Regions from separate parts of the Paenibacillus mobilis genome, predicted to be linked through region 1. Evidence: a T-box and tRNA genes for the amino acid it is inferred to sense, from the RefSeq annotation. Region 1 holds a T-box; the other holds one or more tRNA genes.
What was found. The T-box of region 1 lies ahead of leuS (leucine--tRNA ligase). A T-box ahead of a tRNA ligase gene usually reads a tRNA of that ligase, here a tRNA-Leu.
Positions count from the first base shown of each region.

Region 2: it has a tRNA-Leu gene. The T-box ahead of leuS (leucine--tRNA ligase) is inferred to sense a tRNA for this amino acid. The anticodon was not compared.

Region 1 is NZ_JBZCMS010000006.1:168,233-177,428, reverse strand. Features, by position in the region: gene AC3ZPD_RS13130 (RNA polymerase sigma factor) at 1-194, opposite strand, end outside; gene AC3ZPD_RS13125 (ComEC/Rec2 family competence protein) at 373-3,099, opposite strand; gene AC3ZPD_RS13120 (deoxycytidylate deaminase) at 3,291-3,806, opposite strand; gene AC3ZPD_RS13115 (ComEA family DNA-binding protein) at 3,825-4,421, opposite strand; gene leuS (leucine--tRNA ligase) at 4,688-7,129, opposite strand; T-box leader at 7,214-7,495, opposite strand; gene AC3ZPD_RS13105 (beta-mannosidase) at 7,574-9,196, opposite strand, start outside.
Region 2 is NZ_JBZCMS010000013.1:54,942-64,137, reverse strand. Features, by position in the region: gene AC3ZPD_RS19830 (helix-turn-helix domain-containing protein) at 1-795, opposite strand, end outside; gene AC3ZPD_RS19825 (sensor histidine kinase) at 821-2,260, opposite strand; gene AC3ZPD_RS19820 (sugar-binding protein) at 2,257-3,240, opposite strand; gene AC3ZPD_RS19815 (metal ABC transporter permease) at 3,602-4,414, opposite strand; gene AC3ZPD_RS19810 (metal ABC transporter ATP-binding protein) at 4,429-5,241, opposite strand; gene AC3ZPD_RS19805 (metal ABC transporter solute-binding protein, Zn/Mn family) at 5,353-6,333, opposite strand; tRNA gene AC3ZPD_RS19800 (tRNA-Leu) at 6,535-6,618, opposite strand; gene AC3ZPD_RS19795 (hypothetical protein) at 6,772-7,005, opposite strand; gene AC3ZPD_RS19790 (hypothetical protein) at 7,104-7,439, opposite strand; gene AC3ZPD_RS19785 (xanthine phosphoribosyltransferase) at 7,562-8,134, opposite strand; gene AC3ZPD_RS19780 (DedA family protein) at 8,221-8,832, opposite strand; gene AC3ZPD_RS19775 (YkvI family membrane protein) at 9,008-9,196, shown strand, end outside.

The DNA of each region.
Region 1 (9,196 bases):
GCTTTTTCTTCGTAGGAACCGATTTTTGTATATATCCGGATTAACGCCTCCTGCGCAGCATCGTGCGCATCCTGTTCGTTATTCAGAATATAGTAGGCAGTCCGGTAAACATGCTGTTCGATCTCTCGCAATAGGGTGATTAGAGCGTCGCGATCGCCGGATTGAGCGGCTCTAATGAGTTCCTGCTCTACCACTATGATCCCCCTTCCTTGCAACATTACAGACGGTCTTTCCGTTCAAATTGTTGCAATCCCCGATTATCTTTGAGCAAATATTTATAATCTCATTTAAAAGTTAAAGTTAACGCTCCGTGTCTTCAATAGAATAGCAGAAAAAAGGAGCCCCGTCATTAAACGTGCTCTTTCCGTTTTTTCACATTTCCACTTTATTCCTGACCCAAAGTTTGCCGTTCCGGACCCGGATCTGGATCTCTCCGAGCTCATCGGTTCGCAGCACCTTTTTTGCCCCCGCCGTTTTCAGCCTGTTGACCACATCCGGGTTAGGATGGCCGTAGGTATTGTTGGCGCCTACCGAAATTACGGCATAACGGGGGTTCCAATAATTGATCCATTCCTCCGTCGTTGACGTTTTACTGCCATGATGCGCTACCTTCAGCACATCCAGGGAAAAGACTCCTTCCCTGCTGCCGTTGTCGAATCCGGACTCTTCCGATTCTGCGCCCGCTGCTCCCTCCTTAGCCTTGGATAAGGAGGCTAAAACCTCCCGTTCTTCCTCCGCCTCCATATCTCCCGAAAACAAAAAGGTTTTTCCCTCCAAGGTCATTAAAAAAACAACGGACCTGCCATTCTGTTCCTTTACGCTGGGCAGCTCGTCCGCTTGACCGGACCGCGGATTATCCGCTACAGGGCCGATGAACTGCAGCAGGGTTTGCTTATCCGCTTTCAGCTCAAGGCCTTGATGAGCCTCATAGACGGGAATCTTTTTCTTCCGGATCAGGTCAAAAACCTGATGAAAAACGGACGTATCCGTCACGCTGCCGTTCATGACGAAAGCTTTTACGGGAATTTGCTCCAGAACGGCCCGCATGCCGCCGACATGGTCCTGATCCCAATGGGTGGCGATCACGGCATCAAGCGCGTGTACGCCTCTTTTTTTCAGCAGCGGCACCACAACCTTGGCCCCTACTTCGTAAGGGACCTTTGGATCGCGCCAGCCCTCCGATGCCTTTCGGAATGAGACGGTGCCTCCGCCATCCACCAGAATATGGCGTCCTTGCGGCGTTGTAATCAGGATGCAATCCCCTTGCCCGACATCGATATATTGCAGAGTTCCCTCCCCCTTCGCATAAGCGGGCTGATACCCCCAATACAACAACGCCGTGAGCAGAAGAGCAGTCAGCGCAGCTTTGTATCTATCCCGATGGGTATCTAATTTATACGACCTTATGAAATCCGCAAGTGAGGCGGTCCATCCGTCCGAAGCGGGAATAAACCCCAAGGCCGCGGGAGGCAAAACTCCCGGCGGAGCCATATGCGGCTGCAAAGGTACCGTGTCATCATTGGAGTCCGACTTCGTTTGTTCCTGCCAGGAAGCGGCTTTAACAATCCCTTTCAGCATCCCGTAAAGCAGGACATAATACAAGGCTATCCACCAGAGCGGAGGCGATTTCCAGATCAGCATAAATCCTTCTTTCGCTTCCAGCCAAGACACCGCGTCAAAGGTAAGCGTGTTAAGGCCTTTAACCGTGAGCGCCGCCCATCTGCCTATCGGCTCATATACATAAGCAATGATAAGGCAAGCAGTCCCGATCGGCAGCGCAAGCAAACTGACTACCGGCACCAGCAGCAGGTTTGAAGCCAGGGACAACAAGGAAAATTGATTGAAATAATAAATGGTCAGCGGAAAAGAAATGAGCTGTGCCGCCAAAGTGATGGCCGCCGCACCCGCCAAACGTTTCGGCAAAAAGCCGAACAAGGGCTGGATCAACGGCACAAAAACAATCAGTCCCGCCGTTACGGCAAAAGAAAGCTGGAAGCTGACGTCCAGCAGATAATAAGGTTCCCAGATCAGCATAAGCAGAGCCGCCGCGGACAATACATGAAGCCCGTCCTTTAATCGGCGTTTTCGCAGCAGAAATAAACCGATCAAAGCCATAATGCCGGAGCGGACCACGGAAGGTGATAAACCTGTAAGCAGCATATAAAAAGGGATAAAACAAATCACTATCGAATAGGAGGTTTCCCTCGGCACTCTCAGCCTCTGCAGAATCCAGAATAATAAAGCCGTATTAACGGCCACATGACTGCCCGAAATGGCCAGAATATGAGTTAGCCCAAGCGCGGAAAAACCGCCGTAAATATCCGGATCCAGCTCATCCGTATCGCCGATCAGCAGCCCTTTCATATAACCGCTGTCCCGGCCGCCAAAAATTGAAGTGATCTTGTCGCCGACCGCTTGTCTCATTTTATCGTTATACCCCAGCAGCTTAGGAACGCTGAAAGGGCCGGGGGATACTTTGGCCGAGGAAACGCCGGAAACCTTCAGCAGCCAATGCATGTGCTTGTTATGTAAATAAGAGGCATAATCAAAACCGCCAAAATTGCGGGCTTCGCCCGGCTGTTCCAGGGTACCGACGATTTCGGCCCGTTGTCCCCGGGTCCAAGACTCCACGACCGGTATTTCCTGCTCTTTCGCAAGTCTGACCTGAACCTGCACTTTCTCTTTCTTGACCTTCATTCCATTGGCGGGTATTTGTGCGGTTCCTTCCCCTAACGACGCCTGCCTGACCTCCAAGGTGAAATCCGCCCGGTCTCCGTCCCGTTTAACCGCTGATACGATAGTGCCCTTAAGTTTCATCTGCGACTCCTGAAGTTTGTCTGCCGTCGTATGCATGCCTACGGGCAAAGCTGTAATGTTATGCGCTTCATGAAGCTTCCAGTAGAAAAAAGCGACCGAAAAAACAACCAGAACGGCCACGGCTTGTTTCCTTGTCCTGTTCGTCCGGAAAGCAAACAACGGATAAATCAGCAGGCAGGCTCCCCACAGCAGCCAGCTGGTTCTCCCGCCGGACAGATGTGCGGCTGCACTTGCCGCCATCCACCAGCAGGCTGCTTCAAGCAGCGGTCTTTGTTTCAGCACTCTGCTTTCCTCCTTTTGTTTCTTAAAATCTATGGATTGATCTTTCATAGGAAAAATAAAGACAAAAAAACCTCCGCACTCTTTGGCGCGGAGGTTCTTCCTCTCAAATCCCTTGCATAGGATATTTATATAAAACTATAAAACTTTAATTCTACCGATCCCTAGCAGAATGAAGAAAGCAGATCTTCAGACTAATCGTGGATGCTTCCTTCCATCGTATCCGCAGGTGGATGATAGCCCTCCAGCTGACGGAAGGTTATGCCCTTCTGGCGCATCAGCTCACTGACCAGCTGCGTATCCTTGGCATAAGGGCGGTGGTAAACCACTTCCACGATACCGCTGTTGGCGAGCATTTTGGCGCAGGTCCAGCAGGGCTCGTCGGTCACATAGACGCTGGAGCCTTCACGGTCGGCCCGGTCCGTAAACAGCAGCAGATTCTGCTCCGCATGAATCGTGCGGATGCAGCGCTGCTTGCGCACGACCTGCTCCTGGCCGTCCACCACGACGGTCTCCAGCTCTTCGGCAATCATGCAGCCTGCTTCGGAGCAGTCGGGGACGCCGGAGGGAGCGCCGTTATAGGCGGTGCCGAGCAGCTTTTTCCCCTGGACCAGCACCGTCCCTACATGGCGTCTGTTGCAGCGGGAACGGGTGGATACCATATAAGCGATGTCCATAAAATAGGTGTCCCAATCTTTGCGAATGTTCACTTTCCAGCTCTCCTGTTCTTATAGTCCGATATAAGGCCTCATTTTCTCGAACATTTTGTCTCCGATGCCTTTCACATTCTTCAGTTCATCCAGTGAAGAGAAGGTGCCATGCTGATTCCGGTAATCGATAATCGCTTGCGCTTTCTTCTCGCCAATGCCGGGGATGTCCTGCAGTTCGTCTGTGCCAGCCGTATTAATACGAATGACGCCGGATGAAGCCGCAGCTTCATATGCCTGGACGTTTGCCTTCTGGCCAGAAGGCACGACAGAAGAGGCGGGAGCCGGGGCCACTGCCGATGATTCTCCGCTCGAAGGAGCTGCCCCGGCGTTTGCGCTTGGGGAAGCAGACGAAACGGCTCCGGCAGAACCAGGCGCGTTAGTTCCCGCCACCCCGGCCGCGGCTGAATGGGCCGAATCCGCCGGTTTCTTGCCTTCAGCCGCCGCTAACGCGCCCGAAGGAGGCTGGCCGTGATCAACCACGGCTGCAGCCATCGCTTCATTAACCGGCGTCCAGCCGGTTATGCCCGAGGAAGGTTTCGTTCCCAAAACCAGCAGCATTAATCCTGCCCCGCAGACGGCAGACAAAACGGCGATCGAAATACGTTCCTTTATCATGGGATAACTCCAATCTTGTCCAAAAATTCATGCCGACTCCGTGATGCAAAGCCACCCGCAAACCATGAATATCTATACAAGCTGTCGTCTTGCTGCGCACATTCCTTGCCTCATGGAACTGATAGACAAGGGAAGCCGTAGACAAGGGGACTTAAAAAGCTAGCGATGAACCTTTAAAAGATTTCTAAAGATTCATCGCTAAGGGTCGTTCCAGGATGTTGTTCTTTAATTGTTAAAAGGCTCAGCCCGCTGCCGCTTACGCTTAGCTAGTTCGCTACAATGTTTACGAGTTTGCCGGGAACCGCAACTACTTTGCGGACGGTTTTGCCTTCCACAGCAGCCGCCACGTTCGGCAGGGAAAGGGCGTGCTCCTGCATCGCCGCCTGATCCAGATCCTTAGAGATCTTGGTGCGTTCAACGATTTTCCCGTTGACTTGAACGACGATTTCCACCTCGGCCTCGACAGTCCAGGCTTCCTCATAAGTCGGCCACTGCGCATAGGTAATGGATTCGTTATGTCCAAGGCGCTGCCACAGCTCTTCCGCGATATGCGGAGCGAGAGGGGAGAGCAGCTGAACAAAACTTTCGGCTGCCGCTCTTGGCACCACATCCGTTTTGTAAGCTTCGTTGATAAAAATCATCAGCTGGCTGATGACGGTGTTGAAACGCAGACCTTCCATATCCTCCGTTACTTTCTTCACCGTTTTGTGCCACGTGCGTTTGAAATCGTCGCTGCCGCCTTCGTCCGCAATCTTGCCGCTCAGGCTGCCGTCTTCGGCTACGAACAGGCGCCATACGCGGGACAGGAAGCGATGCGCGCCGTCTACGCCGTTTGTGTTCCATGGTTTGGTCGCTTCAAGCGGCCCCATGAACATTTCATAGATCCGCAGCGTATCCGCGCCGTATTCATTTACGATATCGTCCGGATTGATGACGTTGCCGCGTGATTTACTCATCTTCTCGTTGTTGGTCCCCAGGATCATGCCTTGGTTGACCAGCTTCTGGAACGGCTCTTTCGTGGAAACCACGCCGATATCATACAGCACCTTATGCCAGAAGCGGGCATACAGCAGGTGAAGCACGGCATGTTCTACGCCGCCGATATAAAGGTCGACAGGCAGCCATTCCCTTTGTTTCTCCAGCGAGCAGAAAATATCGTCATTGTGCGGGTCGATGAACCGCAGGTAATACCAGCAGCTGCCGGCCCATTGCGGCATCGTGTTCGTCTCGCGGCGCGCCGGAAGCCCGGTTTCCGGATCGGTGGTGTTCACCCATTCCGTTACGTTGGCCAGCGGGGATTCGCCCGTGCCGGACGGCTTGATCTGGTCGATGTCCGGCAGCACCAGCGGCAGCTGGTCTTCCGGAACCGGCTTCATCGTGCCGTCTTCCAGATGCAAAATTGGAATAGGCTCGCCCCAGTAGCGCTGGCGGCTGAACAGCCAGTCGCGCAGGCGGTAGGTTACTTTGCCGCATCCATGGCCGTTATCCTCCAGCCATTTGATCATCGTGCGGATGCCTTCTTCTTTGTTCGTTCCGTCGAGGAAACCGGAGTTCACGTGCGGGCCTTCACCGCTGTAGGCTTCTTTGGACAAGTCCCCGCCCTGCACGACTTCAATGATCGGCAGTTCGAATTTGACCGCAAATTCATAGTCGCGCTGGTCATGGCCCGGAACGGCCATAATAGCTCCGGTTCCGTAACCGGCCAAAACGTAATCCGCAATCCAGACCGGAATTTTCGCGCCGTTCACCGGGTTAACCGCATAAGCGCCCGTAAATACGCCGGATTTGTCTTTAGCAAGGTCCGTACGCTCCAGGTCGCTTTTCCGTGCGGCCTGATCCTGATACGCCTTAACAGCCGCAAGCTGCTCGGCGGAAGTGATTTTCTCCACCAGCTCATGCTCAGGGGCCAATACAGCATAAGTCGCACCAAACAACGTATCGGGACGGGTAGTGAACACGGTCAACGTTTCGTCAGAGCCGTCCACGCGGAATACGACTTCCGCGCCTTCGGATTTGCCGATCCAGTTGCGCTGCATGTCTTTGATGCTCTCCGACCAGTCCAGTTCCTCCAGGTCTTCCAGCAGGCGCTCTGCGTATTCGGTAATCTTCAGTACCCACTGGCGCATCGGTTTGCGGATGACCGGGTGGCCGCCGCGTTCGCTTTTTCCATCGATGACTTCTTCATTCGCCAGAACCGTGCCCAGCGCGGGACACCAGTTAACCGGCATTTCGGCTACATAAGCCAATCCCCGCTTGTACAGCTGGATAAAAATCCACTGCGTCCACTTGTAATATTCCGGGTCCGTCGTGCTGATCTCGCGGTCCCAATCGTAAGAGAAACCCAGCGATTTGATCTGGCGGCGGAAGTTGTTGATGTTCTTAACCGTAATGTCGCGCGGATGCTCGCCCGTATCCAGGGCATGCTGCTCCGCAGGCAGGCCGAACGCGTCCCAGCCCATCGGGTGCAGCACGTTAAAACCTTTCATGCGCTTGAAGCGGGAAACGATATCCGTCGCCGTATAACCTTCCGGATGGCCTACGTGAAGTCCGGCTCCGGACGGGTAAGGAAACATGTCGAGCGCGTAAAATTTCGGTTTGCCCGGTTCTTCCTTGGTTTTAAAAGTTTTGTGTTCATCCCAATAAGCCTGCCATTTCGGCTCAAGGCTTTGGGGATGATAGCCGTTTGGCACTGTCTGATTCTCGGACATAGGTTGCTTCCTCCTTAAATGTCTTGCCTGAACAATCGAACTTGTCTTGTAAAATAAAAAAACTCCCATCCATAGCGTATTATCGCTAGGGACGAGAGTTTGATTCCCGTGGTACCACCCTAGTTAGCTTCCGGCATGCTTTGCCTTAAGCTCACTTTAACCCTTAACGCGGGCGAAACGGAGATGTTCCCATTACATTGTGCGACCATACAGTCAAAACAGCGTTTCGCAAACGCTCCTCTATATGACCTTCATGTTTGCATCCCGGCTCCGAGGCGAGTTCGCAGGGGTCTCCAACCGGCTTGCACCATCCGCCGGCTCTCTGTATGGCTGACCTAAGCTAATACTCCTCATCACAGCAGTCGTTTATAATTGATCCAATTCAATTATTCCCATATATTATACATAAACATTCAGCTTGAAGTCAACGGCGACGGGAGCCCCTTATTCAAACGTATCGCTTATGCTGCGCACGCGCAGATCGTTTTGCAGAGCGGCGGCCGTGGTTCCGGCGGGCAGGTCCTGCTTGGAGACTTCGACCAGAACGCCCTCCGGACCGGTAATGGCAAAATAATTATCCGAGAACACGGTGTCCAGCGTAAGAAGCGACAGTTCAACATGCTGGGCGTAACGGTCCGAGGTGACACGGATTTGGAAGCTTTCGCCGCTTTCGCTCTCTCCAACCTGCACGCCATAAGTGCACCGCGGGAATTCGAATTGTTTGGGCCGGACGAATAACAGGCTGCCCCCTGAAACCTTTTGTCCCTCTACGATCAGTTCATAGGCGGCAAACACGCTGTCCTCCCGCAAGGACGCCATCCGCTCCGTAAAATCGCAGGTGAGCGCCGGTGCCGCGCTTAAAGCCTCTATTCGAACATCCGCCATCCGTTCCTCCAGCACCCGAAAATCGGTATTCATCAGCCTCACCCGCACCTGTCCGGACAGCGCAGCCCGTCTTTCGTTGTGCAGATGAAGGGTTACGGCATAACCTTCGTTTACGGCTGTGATCAGGCGTGGCGCGTAAAAACGTTTGGCTTCGTAATGAAGCGCTTTCCAGCGTCCGAAATAATCGAGGCTGGCCCAGGAGGCAACCGGCCAGCAATCGTTGAGCTGCCAGTAAATAGAGCCCATGCAGCGGCCGCGGTGACGTCTCCAGTGCTCCACGCCGCAGCGGATCGCTTCGGCCTGCAGCAGCTGCGAAACATACAGCAGGCTGTCGAAATCCTTCGGATATCGATAATAGCTGGACAAGTAATACATGATTTTCCCGTTGGCTTCCCCGTTTTTCTGATGGCTCTCCATCACCGGCGAAAAAATGTTGCGGTCTTCCTGCAGCGTAAAGCTTTCTACGGTCTTCAAGGACGGAAAGGATTGGAACCCGAATTCGGAGCAGAAACGGAAGTAATAATTCCGGTAATCCGTAAAAGGTTTCATGCCGTGCCAGACGTCCCAATAATGCACATCGCCGCGGCTTTCGTCGTTCGGAAGGTCGAAACAGCCGCCGGATGAAGGGGAAGACGCCCAGTAGAACGTAACCGGGTCGGCGTTCCGCACGGCTTTGGGCAGCACGTATTCAAACTGTTTGATATAATCGGCCTTCAGTTTATCCGAATGTCCGGTCACTCTAGGCCACTCGTACCAGCCTACCTCCATTTCGTTGTTGCCGCACCACAAACCGAGGCTGGCGTGGTGACGGATCCGCCGTACGTTTTCGTCCACCTCCTGCCGGATATTCCGTTCAAACTCTTCGCTTAAGGAATAAACGTTGCAAGCGAACATAAGATCCTGCCATACGATCAGGCCGTGCCGGTCACAGCTGTCATAGAAAAAATCGTCGGGATAATAGCCGCCGCCCCATACCCGGATACAGTTAAAATTAGCCTTGACGCAATCCGCGATCAGCCGTTCGGTGCGCTCCGCGTCCACCCGGGCCAAAAGGCTGTCCTCCGGAATGTAATCGGCTCCCATCGCAAAGATTTTGACGCCGTTCACGACAAAGGCGAACTGCTCTCCGTATGCATCCTTTTCGGTACTGACCGTTATGGTGCGCAGGCCGAGGGTATGGCT
Region 2 (9,196 bases), on a different contig from region 1:
CGGGACCTGAAACCGCTCCTCGATGAACCCGCGAATTTTCTCTCCCCATTCCAGGGAAACGACGCGCTGCGAATAACCGGGTTTGCCGGGAGGAAACGGAATGAAAAGCGCCATCTGGTAGCCGACCACCGGGCTGACCAGGCAGGACAAATTCGGTTTGGCCATCTGCTTGACGGCCTCATAAATCTCTTTTTTGACGAGCTGGAACGTTTCCAGCTCTTTTTTGGAGCGGCGGGAGAAGGAAAGCGCCATCGCGTATCCTTTTTCCCACTGCAGATTCAGCAGTCCGGCCAATTGCTCCAGCTCCACTTCCTGAACGCATTCCAGCATCAGCATGAGCGACAGCTCGTTTTCGGCCAGTGGCATCAGGTGGGACAATTTCTCCCGCAGGGCCAACTCGTCGTTCCGTGCCCGTTTCTCTTCTTCCGACTCCGCAATCAGCATAGCCAGCGTGTGCTGGACTTCCGCCAGACTCGCCGGCTTCAACAGGTATCCGCGCACGCCCAGCGCCAGACCTTCCTTCGCGTATGAAAAATAGTCATGTGCCGTAATAATGACAATTTTGGTGGACGGATACCTGGACATAATTTCGCGGACGGCCTCAAGACCTTGAATGCCCGGCATTTTGATATCCATAAAAATGAAGTCCGGCCGTTCCTCTTCGGCAATCTCGATCGCCCGCCGGCCGTTTTCGGCATGCAGGAACGTAAACGTGTCAGGCATCATGTGCCGGATCATGAGCTCAAGGCCCTCCCTTTCCAGCGCTTCATCGTCCGCAACCAGCAGCTTGTACATGCTTATTCCCCCTTCTCTTTTTGGCCTACGGAGCCGTGGTCACAAGCGGCAGCCTGAACAAAACCGCCGTTCCTTCGCCCTCCGTGCTCTCGATTTCGATTTGCTCCTTCCCGTCGAAAAATAAATGCAGTCTTTTGAACACGTTATGTGTTCCAAGTCCGGTTGATTTACGTTTGATATCGCCTATGCGCGGCGCGTCCTCCCGAATGGATTTCAGCAGCATTTCCGCCGTTTCCCGGCTCATGCCCACGCCATTGTCCCTGATTTCGATTTGCACCGCATCCCCGCTGCAGCCGATGCTGAGTTTCAGCCTTGCGCCCTCCTCCATTTGCTCAATTCCATGCACAAAGGCGTTTTCGAGAATCGGCTGCAGCGTCAGGCAGGGGATCAAACCGCCGAGCGCCTGCTCGTCAATGTCCATCATAAATTCGATCCGGTCGCGGAACCTCGCTTTCTGGATCTTCATGTATTCGGTGACATGCTCCACCTCTTCGCGAAGCGGCACCGCCTGGTTAAGCTTCTGCAGATTGTACCTGAGAAGCCGGGAGACGGATACGGTCAGGTCGCTCGTTTTTGAAGCGCCTTCTATGTAGGCGAGCCTGGAAATGGAATTCAGCGTATTAAACAAAAAGTGAGGATTAATTTGACTTTGCAGCGCTTTCAATTCCAGTTCTTTAACAAGCCGGTCCTTCTCCAGACTTTGAATGTTTTCCGCCATCAGACTTTGAATATTGTCGATCATTCCGTTAAAGGCCCGGCACAGGATGCTGATTTCGTCGTTTTTATCGCTTTCCGGCGCTTTCGTATCCATACGCCCCTTGGAGATTTGTTTGGCCGTCGAAACCAGGCGGCGAATGGGTCCAATAATGCTGCTCGACAGCCACATGGCCAGCATAATGCTGAGCGCCGCTACATTAATCACCATCAGAATGCCGTATCTGTTTAATTTCTCGGTCGTAAACATCATTTCCTGGTAAATCGGTTTGTACTGCTCCAGCTCGATGTCCACCAGCTCCTGGGCTTCCTCCCGGATGAAACGCTCCGACTTCTCCGCTTCAATATATTCCCCGGCTATGGTGTTGTAGTCCTGATATTCGATCTGGTCGATCATCCCCTTGGCCTGCTCCAGAAAGGTATCGATGATGTTGCGGTAGTTCACGAGCGGCAGATCGCTGCTGCCGATCGTTTCCAGGCCGTCCAGCTCCTTACGGAGCCGCTTCACCGCATCCAGATGCTGCACAACGCCCGGCAGGCTGTCCGCGTCCATCTGCATAATATAGAGGTTCAGGGATTGCATCGTAAACCCGACCTCGTTGGATACTTCCTTATACATCAAGATCCGGTTCATCATCAGGTGATAGCTTTCCTGCACATTTTTACCGCTTTCAAAGAGAAAGAAAGAAACCGAGCTCATAAGAAGCACCATCAGCGGAATAAAAATAAACAGCTTTTTGCGGATCGTCACAGGCTTCCTCCTTCCTGCGCGTTGCTTTTGTTAAGCACTTTGACCTCGGTAAAATAGTCGGATTGCAGCTGTTTTCCCTCAAAATGCTCATGCAGCAGCTGAACTGCCATTTGGCCCATCAAAAAAGGCTGCTGCGCCACGCTCGCTTCAATCTGGCCGCGGCTGATCGCATCCAGCGTCTCCTTCTGGTTATCGAAGCCGATGATTTTGACCGAATCCCGCTTGAGGCTTTGCGTCGCCTGCAGAACTCCCATCGCGTCCGTTGCACTCGTACCGACCATAATGGTAATGTCGGGATGCCGTATCAGCATGTTGGCCGCCTGCTGAATCGCCTGCATATGCGAAATGTTCGAGCTCCGCACCTCAACCACTTCAAGCCCCTTGTAATCGGCGACTACCTTCTTTAACCCGTTCAGCCGCTGCAGCTGGCTTTCAGCCTGATCGCTGCCGATGATGACGCCGATTTTCCCTGCGCCGCCGGTCGTTTCTACGATCAGCCGGCCAAGGCGTTCACCCGCAGCTTCATTGTCCGTGCCCACGTAAGCCAGCCGTTTGCTGCCCGGAGCATCCGTATCAATGGTGATCACCGGTATGCCTCGTCTGACGGCTTTATCGATGACCGGTGTAAAATTCTCCTCATTCAAGCCTTGGACAATAATCGCATCTACCCTGGCGGCGATCGCCTTTTCCAGCAGGCTGAGCTGTTCTTCCATATTGTTGCGGATCGCCCCGGCAAATTCGATGTCCATGCCGAGCTGTCGTGCGGCTTGATCCGCCCCTTTCTCCACCCTGACCCAATACGGATTATAGCGCTCCTGTTCGATCAGGACGATATGATAACGGTGCTCCCCGGTCCCGGGACGTCCCTCCAATTTTTTGACGATACTGCCCATTTTGCTGGAATGATGAGCAAAGCTGATAAACAAATAGGTCAATAAAACCAATAAAACCGCTGCGCCGGCGAGCCACTTTTTGTCCATGCTCCTTCACCTCATTCCTTATCCTACTCCACACCTGAAAACGGTTGCAACAAAAGAATTGGATGTTCCTGGCAGATACTGAAGCGGCAGGCTTGCGTTCTCTCTCTTTTTCTCTTTAAAAAATAGGCAACCTTCTTCAAAATGAAAGAAAGTCGCCTATTAGAGATTACTGCTTACTCTTTTATTTGGTGATGCAGCGGTCCTCGAATGTCTCCACCGGTTTTCACCCCTGCGTGCATTTGCCGAAGCACGTTATGCAATCCTTTCCTTTATTTGTAAGCGAATACTCAACGTCACCCACATGGAGCTGAAACTTACACATTAAAGGAATTAAGCAGAAAAAGTGTTCCAAAGGTGATTTTTACGCCTCAACGGGCTTGCGCTGGGCGCAAAACTTGCTCCACCCCAGAGCGGCAAAATAAAACAGCGTCTCAAGCGACGTTATGAAAAAGCTGACCGGGGCGTTAGTATAATAGCTTAGGATCAGTCCCCCCCATACTCCCAGCACGCCAAATAAAACGGAATACAAGGCCATTTGCCCGACCGATTGGGTCAAGTACCGCGCCGTCGCTGCCGGCGCAGTCATCAAGGTAAACACGAGCAGCGCACCTACGATCAGAATCGCTTCCGAAACGGCGACAGCCAGCAGCAGCAAAAAGCCGATGGAAATCAGGCGAACCGGCAGTCTGGCTGCCTCGGCGCCAACCGGATCAAAGGAATCGAATTTGAGCGGCTTGTAGATTAGAAATAAAATGGCGATAACCGCCGCAGACAAATAAACGATGTCCAGCACATTTTGCCGGCTGATTCCCACCACGCTGCCAAATAAAAGCGAATACATCGCGGTCGCTTTTTTCGTGGACAAGGAGATAAACAACAGGCCAAGCCCGAGAAAAAAGCTAAGGATAACGCTGATCGTTACCTCGCGGCGAAAAATTTTAACCCCAAAGCTGCCGATGGCCAGAGCGCTGACCGTAGAAAACAGCAGCAGCCCGCCGAACGGGTTCCAGCCGACCAGCACGGCAAAGGCAGCGCCGGAGAAGCCGATGTGCGAAAAGGAATGTGCGATAAAAGACAAGTTGCGGGCGATGACGAAAACACCGATTAACCCCGACATGATGGCGACGATCGTTCCCGCTACAAACGCGTGCTGCATAAAATCGTAATGTAACAAAATCTCACTCCTGACTAGCTGCCCGCCCCGGTAATAAATAGCTTGCCGTCCAGCCGGACGACATTTACCGCGCTGCCATACAATTGGCCCAACACGGCGGGCTGCATCACTTCTTCTACCGTACCCATCGCATAATGCTCAGGGGTTAAATATAAAATACGGTCCGCATAACGGTTGACTAAATTCACATCATGACTGATAAACAAAACGCTGATGTTGCGCGTGCGGCAGACGGTATGGACCAGCTCCGCCATCGCTTCCTGCGCTCCGGGGTCCAAATTGGATGTAGGCTCGTCAAGCAGCAGAATTTGCGGGTTGCGTACCAAGGCCTGAGCCAGAAAAACGCGCTGCCGCTCCCCGCCGGACAGCAAACCGATGGGTTTGCGGGCCAGATGCAGAGCCCCCGTCAGCTCCAGGACATCCTGAACCGCAGCTTTCTCCGCATTGTTCATCCAAGGACGAAAAGAGTGCGGCAGACCAAGGGAAACGAAGTCCCAGGCCCACATCGGCAGGTCGGGATCGATTTGTCTGGATTGCGGCACGTAGCCGATTGCAGATTTTCCAACCCGAACATCCCTATGCAGCACTACCTTGCCTTTTTGCGGTTTAATCATCTGCAGCAGCACGCGGAACAACGTTGTTTTGCCGGCTCCGTTTGGCCCTAAAATACCGACGAATTCCCCCGGCTTGACCTGAAAAGAGATATCCTTTAATAGGGTTCTTCCTCCCATATACACGGTGACCCCTTGAACATCCAGCACGGACAAAGCCGCAGCCGTGCTGTTTTCAGCCGGATGCTCCGCCAACACGGAGACGGTTGCGTTCATGTTGATCCCCTTCCTTTCCTATAAAACCGGAAAAACGCCAGCCCGGTTGAAAGGATGGAGTTTTCCGGTTGAAGTATGTTCGATTCAGCTTGAAGTATGTTCCGTTCAGCTTTACTGCAAAGCAGCTTTGATTTGGTCCAATTGATCGGTCATCCATTGCACGTAATTTTTCCCCGATGGGAGCGTTTCGGTGACTTCAATGACCGGAATGCCGTTGTCTTTAGCCAGATTCACAATATTTTGCACGGTTTGGCTTGTGGCTTGAATGTTATTCACAAACAATTTAATCTTCTTGCCTTTGATATCGTCCTGGAGCTTGGCCACGTCGGTTGGTGCCGGGTCCGTTTCCTCTTCGGCGGCCATTTCGAATTTATCGTCCGTAATTTGCAGATTCAAAGCTTCCGCCATATAATCAAACACCGGCTCGGACACTGCCACCGGCACCGGAGAGGATTGTTTTAAGGCTTGAACCTCTTCCGTAAAAGGAGCCAGCGTCTGTTTGTAGGCATCAGCCTGCTTGGTGAAGTCATCCTGATGGGCCGGATCAATCTTGCCGAGCTGCTCGGCCAAATAATCCGCATATTTGGTCATCGTCTCGGGATTGTACCAGACATGCTCGTTATCTCCTTCTTGATGTCCCATAATGTCGCTTCCCACACGAATCACCGTCTTATTGGGCGCGTCGCCGGAAGCGTCAATCAGCTTCTGTGCCCATTCATCATAGCCAATTCCGTTAAAAATCACGACCTTGGCGCCATCAATTGCCTTTGAGGCCTCCGGAGTAGGCTCGTAATCGTGGGGATCGGCGTCAGGGTTTGTCAACAAAGAAGTGACCTGTACATAGCTGCCGCCAACCGCCTCGGCTACCTCTCCGTAAAAGTTCTCGGCGGCAACAATAGCGATTTGGCCATTCTGTCCGCTCCCGGCGTTATTGCTCGAAGCACTGTTGCTCGCCGCATTGTTGCTTGCAGTATTGCTGTTTGCTCCTGAATTATTCCCGCCTCCACAGGCGCTTAACAAAGAAATCAGAAGAAAAACGGATATAAATAGCGAAAATCTTGCTCCCTTGGACTTTAATACTTGAACTTGCATAATTACACTCCTTTTTCAATTAATCGTAATTATTACTATTAACAAAGATGTTGTCATTATAGGACAGCACCGGACAGGTGTCAACCTTCATTTTGACCGATTCCTCGTTATGCACTCCTCTTCCCTTTTCCCCAGAATATGAAAAAAGCCCCTGAATCCCCGCAATGGAGAATTCAAGAGCTTGTTCAATGCTAAATATAATGCGGTCGAGAGGACTCGAACCTCCACGGGGGTTAGCCCACACGGACCTGAACCGTGCGCGTCTGCCAATTCCGCCACGACCGCAAATTTGTAATGTCCTGTAGCAGCGACAAGGAATAATATATCACACTTTGGGCAACAGTGCAAGGCTTTTCTGGAACAAAAAACAAGCCTTTTCCGCTAGGTCAGCAGCGTAAGGCTTGTCCCTGTTCCAACTTATGCGAAGAATTTGAAGTTTTATTCGTTAACGCCTTCGCCCGCGTTCACTTCTTCTCTCGGCTCCTCAAACGGCCGGTAGCTATAGTTCCGGTCCAGTTTTACGATCTTACGGTTGCGCTTGCGGATCATCACATGCGTGGCATCCCAGGCCACTACGATGCCGTTAACATCGTTGGTCTCCAGCGCGTCCCGGACGACACGAATGCGTTCCCCGGACAGCCGATAGGCATTTAGCTGCTCGTCTCTGATCATCTTTTCCCCCCTCCCTCTGCAAAAAAAGACCTAAATGGAAAAGCCATTTAGGTCTTTGTATGAAATTCGTTCATGGCTCTGCCTATAACGACAATTTCTTATTTTTGATCAGCTTGCGCATGTTCTTTGCTGTCGTTCTTCTCAAACCAGAAGTCGAGCACCTTCGCAGACATGACCCGCTGTTCGATATACCCTACTTGCTGCGGCGTGAATTGCTCTTTCCAAGGGAAGGACAATTCCTCGCACAGGCCGGCAATCGTCAAAAGCTCCGACCAGCTTACGTAACGTTTGTACCAGAAAAATTGAGGATGTTCTAGCATATAGGGATAAAGATCATCGAATTCGGTATGTTTGCAATCCAACGCTCTTTCGAACGTAACTTTGGCGGCTTGTAGCTTTTCAATAAAAAACTCGGTATTTGGCTCTTTCCCCATTGTTGTTGCCTCCCCTCTCTAGCTAATCTTTATTATATCGGAAAAAGCCTGCCCTGCAAAGGATGAAGCAAAAATTGGTCTCCGGCCTATCTTCAGGCCAGGACCCTGGCTCCCCGGACAGCTTATTCCGAAAATCGGACGCTGCCGCCCTCCAAAGAGGCGATTTTAGCCAGCGATTCCACTCGTATGCCCTGCTCGCGCAACGCTTTAGCGCCCTGCTGGAAGCATTTTTCCACTACGATTCCGACACCCGCGAGACTGGCTCCCGAACGTTCGATAATTTTGATCAGCCCTTTGGCCGCATCGCCGTTGGCAATAATATCGTCAATGAACAGCACGTGATCCTCGGCTTTAAGAAATTTCCGCGAAAGCACGAGATCCGTCACAATTCCTTTTGTAAAGGAAGGCACGCGCTCCACATAAGAGTCCGGATCCGCCAGCAGCGTTTTCTTCCGGCGCGCAAACACCAGCGGGACTCCCAGCTCAAAGGCGGTGGCAAAAGCAACGGCGATGCCGGAGGATTCCACGGTAACCACCCGGGTAATGCCCTCTTCTTTAAAAATAGCGGCAAAAGCTTTGCCCATTTCCATCGTCAGCCGGGGATCGACCTGTTCGTTCAAAATGGCGTCCAGCAGCAAAACCTGATCCGAAACGACTACGCCCTGCTCCATAATTTTTTGTTTCAACAGTTCCATTCGTTGTTCCTCCTACTTCTTTGCCGATGCTTTTCTGTAAAATACCATAATGCCAGGCCGCCAGCAACCTATAATTTCCGGCTTTTTCAGCTTCCGTTCCGGTTCCCGCCAAATCTCTTCCAGATCGTGTGAAGAATCCAGGCAACCAGCAAAAAAGCGACGACTGCAAGCGTAATCCGCCAGACGTGCACGTGGATAAAAAAGGCGACCCGGCGCCAGTGCCTGCCGAAGGCATGGCCGATATACAAAAACGTGGTGCACCAGACGGCCGCCCCCACTCCCGCAAAGATCAAATAAACCTTCAGACTCAAACGATAAACGCCGGCCAGATAAGACGTCACCTGCCGCAAACCCGGCACGAAATAGCCGAACAGGACGCTCCAGCTTCCGTATTTGGAAAACCATTTTTCGGTGGCTTCCAGCCTTTTGGGCGTAATCATGATCCATTTTCCGTATTTATCCAGCAGCGGTTTGCCGATTCCCCGCCCCACTCCGTAGCTCATCAGCATGCCGGTCATGCTGCCCAGAAACGTAACCGCCAAGGCCGGCAGGAAACGAAAATGTCCTACAGCCGTCAACCCGCCGAACGTAACTACCAGCGTCTCATCCGGTACCGGAATTCCCATAAACCCCAGGGCGAGCAGCCCAAACATCGCCAGATACCCGTACTGGGCTATATAGGACATTACAACGCTCAATGGTTACCCCCCGCTTTCTTTATGTAGAGCCTCTGTCATTTTAATCCCTTTATTAGACGGATTGCAAAAAAGGACGGGCCGGAGTCATGTCCGGGCCTGCTTGATCATAACTTGTACTAAACCTGAAAAACCTGTGCCAGGAAACGGCCAGCCCTGTTCGAGGAGGAACGATCCCATGAGGAACGCCGCCAAAGTTTTGCAAATCGCCTTTACTTATATCGGCACGATCGTCGGTGCAGGTTTCGCAACCGGCCGGGAAATCCTGCAGTTTTTCACCCAATACGGCAAATGGGGAGTGATCACCATCCTGCTTGCCACCATCCTGTTCGTTTGGCTGGGAACAAAAATGATGCTGCTCGCCCAT